2 regions of the Anaerosinus sp. genome follow, and region 2 is predicted to be linked to the other one. Evidence: riboswitches for the same ligand, from Rfam matches in the RefSeq annotation. Region 2 holds a riboswitch; the other holds the start of a gene.
What was found. Region 2 has a riboswitch for cobalamin ahead of ACWZFG_RS00760 (TonB-dependent receptor). Riboswitches for the same ligand answer to the same signal wherever they lie in the genome.
Positions count from the first base shown of each region.

Region 1 (5,099 bases), on a different contig from region 2:
CACTGATAAAAGCTGATTTCATTGCATCTTTGTTATCATAATAGCGATTTTTTCTTAACTCAAATAATACAAATAACATTACGGGAATTGATAGCAAAGCTACCAATTTTAAATCAGATAACGCATTTATTTTACTAAACAAATTAAAACTTATCTCATTAAAGGAATAGCCGAAAAAAACACCTAAAAATAAAATAGCAAATAAATCAAACCGATTATTTATAAAAAGAATATATATTTTCCCCAAAAACAACTTAATGAAAGTTCCCAAAAGGATCATTCCATAAACGAGCATTTCAAGATATTTTTCATTTTCAAATACTCGTTTTTCAATAATTGTAGATATAATAAAAAATTGAGTAATTAACAACCCGATAAAAAATAATTTCGATAACAACAAATAATTTATAGCTACGTTTTGATTTTCTTTCACTATTTTATCACCTCTTAACCATTTTATCATAAATTTGGAATTTTCCCTTTTATTTTTATCAAAATACTACATTATTTCTCAGATAATTCCATTAATTTAGCCAATTACAGTTAAATCCCGCGTGTATTTATCTATTTATCTACGTAAAAATTCCATCAAAACTGACACTTAACATGAATGATAGTCCATATTCTTTATTTAAATTTTGTTTTATCAATATACGACAAAAGGGCTATTGCGCTAACGAAAATTTTTTCGCAGGCAACAGCCCTTATCTTATTTTTTAACGACGGCGATTATATACATTCTCGTCTTCATTTTTTCTGCTTTTAAACTTATCCCAAAGTGTTTTTCCTAACAAAATTACGCCACCAAAAATAAGTACATTGAGCATCAAGCCCATAATATCTGACATAAAACCATTCATGCCAAACATGCTTCCTAATATGCTGCCGAGCATCATACCACCGGCGAATATCCCTATATTACGCATCATTCCACCAAATGGTGAAGCTGATTTCGTTGCAGCGCTATTTACTGCACTGCTTTGCGCTTTCGAGTTTGCCGCAGGTGCTTTATCACTATAACTGTTTGCTGGCGCTGATTCTTTATAGCCATCCTTTTGTGGCTGAGTTTTATTCACTGGTGCTTTTTGCGTAGTTTTTGGTGCAGACATTTTTATTTTACTCCCACCAATCGCTGCATAACTCACTGTATAAACACTAAAAAAACATAACAACAAAATAGCAAATACTCTACAAAATTTCATCTTATTCCTCCTGATGCGCTTTAATATCTTCTGGAAATGCATAAATTTCTGATAATGTTGGTAATTCACCTGACAAATAACGATCAATATCGTGAACATCAATATAAAAAGAACAGTTCACTTCCAAGTATCCTTGTTCTTTTCCTCCACTCACATTACGAATCGCCATTAATCGTTCTCTTAGCGCCAACGTTTCCTCTTGGCCCGCAGTCACATCCAAGCGAATCAAAGGAACTCCATATTCCCTAAGTACATCATGCAAAGTCAATCGTTCTGACATCGAATCCTCCATTAAAATAAATTTTGCTACTTTAATTACACTTCGTTCTTCCCTAACTATTTTCCTCTAGAATTTATTTACTAAACATTTATTTCCATAGTGAAAATTTGTCTCTCTTATGCAACCTTTGCTTTTCCTGCCCCAAGCTGATAAAATCGCAAAGTTATTACAATACATCGCTTGGCAAATACGCTTTAATACCATCAATCTCAATCATTATTCCCGCATACGCCGTTATCGGAAACAAAGTAAACATACAAATATCTACTACAACTTTTAGCAAAAAAGATTTTTCATCTATACCCCTCCAAGCATTTTTTATGGATATAGATTACTGCATAAACTGCAAAAATTCTATTTTTCACTAGACATTATGATTATTTATGATATAATATGCAATTGTATTTAACAATCGAATATTTAGGAGCAAGGTGCCCGTTTAGGGCTTAATAGGGAAATCGGTGCAATACCGATGCGGTCCCGCCACTGTAATAGGGAGCAAATCCATATGATGTCACTGAAGCGCAGCTTTGGGAAGGCTTGGATAAGCGATGAACTAGAGCCAGGAGAACTGCCTGCTTAACAATTACCGTTGACCTACGAGCGATAGGGAGGGAATTTTTAGGGCAGTATTTTTGCTGTTTAAAAATATAACTTCTTCTGTGGCTTTACGCAGAAGGAGTTTTTTATTCATTAGCATCTATTCTTTCGCTGTTTTGCCCTCTTAATATTTCGTTATTTTCTACGGTAAGAGGCAAAATTAACAACATAAGGAGATTTCCAAATGAGAAAGAAAAACATAGCGATTATGATTTTAACAGCACTTGCATTATCTACGACAGTACAAGCTGCACCAACAGAGGAATTGGATGAATATGCATTAGATACTGTGATTGTTACAGCAACACGAACAAGCGAAAGCATAAAAAATGTTCCGGCAAATGTTACTGTAATTACTGCCAAAGATTTAGAAAAGAAACAAATTTTTAGCGTACGCGAGGCACTGCAAAACGAAGTTGGTTTTTATTTATCACCAACGGCGGAAACGAAAAACGGCTTATCACTACGTGGATTTAGCGGTCAAGATATTCTTGTTTTATATGACGGTCAACAAATTAATTCCGCTTTTGACGGTAGTATCGCCTGGGATTCCATTCCGCTAAATAAAATCGAACGCATCGAAATCGTTAGAGGTGCTGGATCATCACTCTATGGTGGTCATGCTGTTGCCGGTGTTATCAATATTATTCCCAAAGAATCCACCGGAGAAACGAACGTTGATATGAACGTATCTTTTGGCAGTAACAATACATGGAATCGCGGCATAAGCATAGATGGTGCAGTCAATGACGATCTTTCTTTTAACATCGGTTATCAAAAGCGCTCTACGCAAGGATATCGCGGTTATTATAAAACGGTCTCTGGAAAGACTACTGGTTCTTCCTCTGCAACCGCTGACCTTCCAATGTTAGGAAGCGGACAATATGTGATTGGCGGTCGCGGCGAAAAATCGAAAATCAGTGAAGATTATTTTGTCGACTTCACCTACGATATCGACGATAATCGTTCAGTAAAATACTCTTATACCCACAATAATTATAATTACGCTTATAACAATCCTTTTAGCTATATTTACGATAGCGCTGGGAATCAGATATTTAAAGGAACGATCCTTACACAAGATGGTAAATATGTCACCATTAAGCCTTCTGACTACCTTGGTTATATTGGCGAACGCGAACAAGATATACATAAAATAAACTACCGTGATGATGAAAATCAAATTAAAATTGGCATTGGTATGACTGATTTGAAGAAAGAAGGCTATAGCTCTGCCGATTCATCCGCCACCTCTACTGATTGGGATGGAAAAGGTAGTTTGGCAAGTTATCCAAGCAAAAATTATAATTTTGATTTCCAAAAAACATGGGAATTCGATAAGCATAATGTGATTGCTGGCTTCGCTTGGATGAAAGAAAAAATGACTTATACCTCTTACAGCTTGACCAATTGGAACGATTGGAATTCTATTTCTTCGCTTTCCAGCATCAATAGTGGCTCGACCCATACCTTTGCTCTTTTCGCCCAAGATCAATACACTTTGTCTGAGCAGTGGAAAGTATATACGGGCGTGCGTTTTGATCAATATAAAAAAGAAGGGGGCTACTCTTATCTTGCTTCAGGCAATAGCAGGCAGGATTTCCCTAGTAAATCATTTAGTGAAGTAAGTCCAAAAATTGCTTTTGAATACACGGCTGACGATAGAACCACTTATTTCACAAGCTATGGACATTCCTTCAACCCACCAAGCATTTACAAACTATATCGCCGTGCCGGCACTTCAATGTCAAGCGTACAAGCAAACCCAGATTTAGAGCCAGAAACTTCAAATACATTTGAACTTGGCATGAAACGAGACTTAGACGATAATACTTCCTTGGGAGTTACACTCTTCCATGTAAAAACTAAAGATAAAATTGCCTTAGCTACAAAAAATGGTGTCAAGGCTTATTATAATCTTGATAACGCCACAGCTAAAGGTGTTGAACTTGAATTAAAACACAAACTAAATGACAATTGGTCTTCTTATTTTAATTACACTTACGAACGCGGCGAAAACGAATCAAACGACCAAACCACCCGCAATTGGGATATTCCAAGACATTTATTACATGCGGGAGTAGATTATACCTACGGTAAAGCGAATTGGGGACTTGACGCGCAATATGTCAGTGAAAGACAAAGCCCCGATGCTGATACAGGGGAATATGGTTCAGAAGATGCCTTCTTCCTAATGAATACTTATCTAAACTACAAAGCAACAGATCAAATCAACTTACAGTTTGGAATTCAAAATTTATTAGACCGTAAATTCTATGCAAGCGAAGCAACAAGCGGAAGAACCTATACGTTGAGCGTCAACTATTCCTTCTAAATATAAAAGCATAGTGATGTTTAAAATGAAAAGGTTTATCGGCTATCTAATTGGACTCGTTCTTTTTTATGCTCCGTTTGCACTTTATCAAAAATTTATATTTTATCTATTGGGTAAAAAAAATTATGCAGATATTCATGATTTTTGTTTGCGTATTCCCCTTGAACATATTTGGCGCGGTCGAATTTTTGACCAGTTTACAATAGAAACAATTACAATGTTTTTATTCATCTCTTCCGCATTTCTCCTTGGGCCATTTTTTTGCGGTCGTCTATGTATTGCAGGTGCGCTAGGCGAATATTTAAGCCATCTTATCCCTCATAAATTTCAAATCAATTGGACGCGCTATATTGATCCAGTACCAGTCCGGTATGGAATATTCATTGGTTTTCTATTATCCCCATTTATTGGTGGGTATTTAGCTTGTGCATATTGTAATTATCGCTTAATAGAGGCAGGTATTTTTTACGTCTTTATGGGGGAAAGAACCGTTTTATCCTCTTCTGTTCTTTTCACTGCTGTTCTCTGGCTCGGTTTGTTTGGCTTATTTACCAGAGGAGGACGTGGCTTCTGTAATTTTATTTGTCCTGTCGGCGCAGCACAAAATCTCATTCATTGGCTCGGCTCTAAATTTCCTTTTGTATTGCGTCTTAAAATTAACCATTCACATTGCATTCAATGC
Region 1 covers NZ_CBDNNH010000001.1:56,111-61,209, reverse strand. Annotated here, with positions in the region: gene ACWZFG_RS00265 (KAP family P-loop NTPase fold protein) at 1-433, opposite strand, end outside; gene ACWZFG_RS00260 (hypothetical protein) at 717-1,202, opposite strand; gene ACWZFG_RS00255 (hypothetical protein) at 1,204-1,482, opposite strand; cobalamin riboswitch at 1,894-2,075, shown strand; gene ACWZFG_RS00250 (TonB-dependent receptor) at 2,267-4,417, shown strand; gene ACWZFG_RS00245 (4Fe-4S binding protein) at 4,443-5,099, shown strand, end outside.
Region 1: another riboswitch for cobalamin. It lies ahead of ACWZFG_RS00250 (TonB-dependent receptor); the one in region 2 lies ahead of ACWZFG_RS00760 (TonB-dependent receptor).

Region 2 (5,099 bases):
CGTATGTATAAAACGCAAGAAGCTGCGCATGAATGCCAATGCGAAAAACAAGGAAAAGCTAAAGGAGGCGACAGTTGTCAATGTCACTCTCACTAAAAAAACATGCAATGCCGGAACAAGATGCGAAAGTTCGAGCAAAGAATTTTGATGAAGTTGCATTAGGATATGATGCTCAAACTGCAATAGAAGAAGCAAAACGTTGCCTTGGTTGTAAGGTTCCATTATGTCGGAAGGGTTGCCCTGTTCAAGTAAATATTCCTGAATTTATTGGGCATATCAAAGAAGGTAAATTCGCAGATGCTGCATCTGAAATAAAAACGGTAAATAGTTTACCAGCGATTTGTGGACGTGTTTGTCCGCAAGAAGAACAATGTGAAAAACATTGTATTTTAGCCAAAAAAGGTGAATCCGTTGCAATTGGGCGTTTAGAGCGTTTTGTTGCTGATTATAGTATGGAAAAAGGCGAGAAACTACAGCCGATTGCATATGCTGATGATGCGAAAAAGGTTGCGATTATTGGCTCTGGCCCTGCTGGACTTGCAGCTGCTGGTGATTTAGCAAAAATGGGTTATAAAGTAACGATTTTTGAAGCACTTCATGCTGCTGGTGGTGTATTGTCTTACGGTATACCCGAATTTAGATTACCAAAAGAAAAAATCGTAAAAGCAGAAATTGATACGTTGCGCCAACTTGGTGTAGAGATTGTTGTCAATGCAGTTGCAGGCAAATTATTTACAGTTGATGAATTATTAGAAGAAGAATTCGATGCAGTATTTATTGCAACTGGTGCGGGATTACCACATTTTATGGGGATTCCTGGAGAAAATTTAAATGGTGTATATGCTGCAAATGAATTTTTGACGCGGTGTAACTTAATGAAAGCCTACCAATTCCCGAATCACGCGACTCCAATTCATGTTGGTAAAAATGTTGCTGTTGTTGGCGGCGGTAATGTTGCAATGGATGCAGCTCGCACAGCATTACGCCTTGGTGCTGAGCATGTTTATATAGTATATCGTCGCGGTGAAGCGGAACTTCCAGCACGCTTAGAAGAAGTACATCACGCGAAAGAAGAAGGAATCGATTTCAAATTACTGAACAATCCAGTCGCTGTTATTGGCAATGAACAAGGCTGGGTAACAGGATTAAAGTGCATTCGCATGGAACTTGGCGAACCTGACGCATCTGGGCGTCGTCGTCCGGTGGCAGTGGAAGGTTCTGAGTTTGAATTAGCTGTAGATACAGTAATTATTGCAATTGGTCAAGGTCCAAATCCATTAATTCAATCCACGACAACAGGGCTTGATACAAATAAACGTGGGAATATCCTTGCTGACGAAGAAACTTGTGCAACGAGTAAACCGGGCGTATTTGCTGGCGGTGATATCGTAACAGGTGCGGCAACAGTAATTCTTGCAATGGGTGCAGGGAAAAAAGCGGCAAAAGCTATTGATGAATATTTAAAAAATAAATAATTAAAGTTATGTTAGTAAAAGGAATGTTGCTAAATTTGATTTGGTTAACATTCCTTTTTTTATAAAAAATAAAAATAATAGATAATCTTGTCAAATCAGAAAAAAAGGAGTATACTCTATTTTTGTAAAGGATAACAAATTTTATCTTAGAATTACATAGGAGAAATAGGTGTCGAAAGACTTAATAGGGAAGTCCGGTGAAAAACCGGTGCGGTCCCGCCGCTGTAACAGGGAGTAAGGCTACATGAATGTCACTGGGAGAAATCTTGGGAAGGCGTAGCTAAGCAATGATCTGGAGCCAGAAGAACTGCCTATTTAACAATCACCGTTAGACCTGCGAGCGATGGGGAAGAGATTTCTGAATTTTATTGACATGTTTTTATGTTAATATTATTTTGAATTTGTAGTCTTCTGTCTATCATAGGCAGAGGACTTTTTTATTTTTTAGATTAGAATTTATATGATAATGAATGAAAGATTTGACAATTAAATATAAAAGGGAAACGGGTGAATATTTATTGCTAATTTATTAAAGCAAGTGCAATAAATAAACTTTATGGGAAAGTTCGGTGAGAGTCAAACTCAATTCCGACGCTGTCGCGCAACTGTAAAAGTGAGCTATCGTATCGAAAACCTCTTGCAAAGGGATAGGATAGCAATGAACTTAAGTCAGAGCACCAACTGTTTCTAGCATCCGAGGAGTGTCTGCGCAGTACAGATCTGGGTTATAAAATGAGTCTGAATAAAGTATTTTATTCGGAAAATTTTCGCTGATGAAAATGCGTTGAATGGAAGAAAGCATTTCTTTATTCTTCAATAGTTATTTTTTCGTTGAAAAGTGAATTTTTCATTTTGTAAATCCAGAAAAGTTAAAATTCAAGCATGGTGGCTTCATATAGGGATTCTAACAGGATTAAAAATGTGAAATTTTGTCTCGTAAAATGAAAAGAAAATTTTTATTGGCGATAGAAAGTTTCACATTTTTTATTCTAATTTATATAAATAAAAATTAATTTATCATTATTTTAATTTATAGCTAAGTTGATTGTTCTTGTATTAAGCATAAGGTAGAAGAGTTATCTTCGAGCAATAGATGTAAAGAAAGGAAGGTTTTTGACTATAAAAGTCAACGATGTAACGTGAAGAAGATAAAATATATGATTGAGGAAATTGAAAACAATATAAAAAATAATGACAAAGAAGAAATGATTACCATTTCGGCTCACCATTATGTTGCATTGCTAAAAGAGTTAAACAAACTGCGTTTTAAATATGCACAACGGGGTAAAAAAACGCAGAATAAGAAGTTAAGAAAATCAATCTAAAGCAAAGTTAATAAAAAATAAATAGTGAAGAAATAGGTGTCGAAAGACTTAATAGGGAAGTCCGGTGAAAAACCGGTGCGGTCCCGCCGCTGTAACAGGGAGCGAGGTTACATTTATGTCACTGGGAGAAATCTTGGGAAGGCGTAGCCAAGCGATGATCTGAAGCCAGAAGAACTGCCTATTAGACAATCACCGTTAGACCTGCGAGCGATGGGAAGGGGATTATGATGCTAGGAGTATTTCCTATGCAACCATATCAACTTCTGTCAAACGTGGCAGAAGTTTTTTTATTTATTGAATTTTATAAGTAAGGATGAGAATGAGTAAGATGAAAAGCAAAAGGTTATATCAAGGCAAAATAAAAAACACACATCGTTATCAAAAAATTGCGGCATGTGTGGTTTGTACGTTGGCTTTAGGTTTTGCTATGCCAAATGGAATCGTGTGGGCAGATGAAGCAAAGCAAGAGGCTGATCAGATGAATGAAGAAGTAACAGAAGCAAAAGAACCAGTAGTATTGGCAAGTACAGATAGTGAGCTAGATAGTTATACGTTAGATACGGTTACCGTTGAAGCAAAACGCCCTGACTGGGAATCAAAATTATCGCCAGGCACAGTGACGGTTATTCGCCCGGATGATTATAAGGGTGAGCAGAAAACCTTGCCGGAACTTCTCAAAATGGTACCGGGGGTACATGTAAGAGAAGTCAATGGGAAAGGGCAATATACGACAGTCACGGTTCGTGGGTCAACTTCGGCACAAGTCGGTGTATTTGTCGATGGAGTACTATTCAATCTCGGTGGCGATGCCGCGGCGGATATCTCGACCATTCCAGTTCAAAATGTCGAGCGAATTGAAGTATATCGTGGCTATGTTCCAGCAAGGTTTGGTGGCACCTATATGGGGGGCGTAATCAATATCGTAACGAAACGCCCAACAAAAGCCAATATCGATGCATCCATTGGTAAGAGTTCCTACGGTGGCTTCCAAGGTGCATTGCAGGTGGATGCCCCACTGGGCTCCGGCAGCATTATGTTTGGACTCAATCGCGACCAAAGTGATGGTGATTTTAAATATACGAATAAATCGGTAGATACTAGCCTTTATGACGGATATGTTAAAAAATTAAAAGATTATACGCATCAAACCGATAGGAACGGAAAAATACGATTAGATCGGATGGTTTCGACTTTACAAGCAAATGGATATGATACTCTAAATGCTTATTCTGGGCTGACCCAAGATAACCTTCGAATAACGCTTGCAACCGATCCTAATTTTTATGCAGCGTTAAATAAAGCGTCGGAACAATTGCGCCCAATTAATAATGCCCATGCAAATTATATCGGATATTTTAAAAGTTATATTGATAATATAAGGCTTTACCAGAAAGACATAGATTCAACGAGTACAACAGATCGTTGGCGTAAAACGAATGATTACAAAAATACGGATGCAATTTTAAAATGGCAGGATGATCATTGGCTGGCAAAATACACTTGGAAGAAAATTGACCGTCATTATCCTTTCCCGCTGAATGCGAATTATGGAAATATACCTAATATAGATTTGCCAGGATATCTTGACCCAATCTATAACTACCGTCATCAGGACATTACCAGCAAAGAAACGTTAATTGGACGGCGTGATACAGTTGGCAATTTAGAATGGGGGTGGAGTGTAAACTATCTCGACCAGACTAAACGCTATGCAGTAGACGATTGGCAGGAAAAAGAAAAGGTCGATACGACGGTGAATTGGCGTTCGCCAAACTATTACTGGAGCCAATATGACATGGATAAATTAGGCTTTAAAATTGATGGAACTTATAAAATTGGCGATAAGCATCTGTTCGAGTTTTTAATTGATACTTCAAAAGAAAAGATGGATATGGATGGTTGGCGGTTAAAACAATATCAACAAGCTACGATAAGTGTCTTTAAACGGTGGCGTACCTATTATGAACAGAAGCTGTTCAATGCCCAGATTCAAGATACGATTACTTTAAACGAGAAAGGTGATTTTTGGTTGACGCCAAGTATTCGCTATAATCGATCAAATATCTATGGGCTGAGCAATGGTTACGATCAAAACTCCGATCCGCAGAATATTAAATGGCTGCATCAGGCGGATGACCAGACGGATAGTAAAACAACTTGGCAGCTAGCGCTGAAAAAGCAGGTCAATGACAATTTAACACTTCGTGCAACGGGAGGTACATATTTTAGACTACTGAATATGTATGAAATCGCCGGTGATGGTGCAGGCATTTTACCCATGCCAAATATTGGAGGGAGT
Region 2 covers NZ_CBDNNH010000002.1:90,294-95,392, forward strand. Annotated here, with positions in the region: gene ACWZFG_RS00745 (sulfide/dihydroorotate dehydrogenase-like FAD/NAD-binding protein) at 1-96, shown strand, start outside; gene gltA (NADPH-dependent glutamate synthase) at 81-1,475, shown strand; cobalamin riboswitch at 1,626-1,804, shown strand; cobalamin riboswitch at 1,963-2,175, shown strand; gene ACWZFG_RS00755 (hypothetical protein) at 2,633-2,800, shown strand; cobalamin riboswitch at 2,818-2,996, shown strand; gene ACWZFG_RS00760 (TonB-dependent receptor) at 3,120-5,099, shown strand, end outside.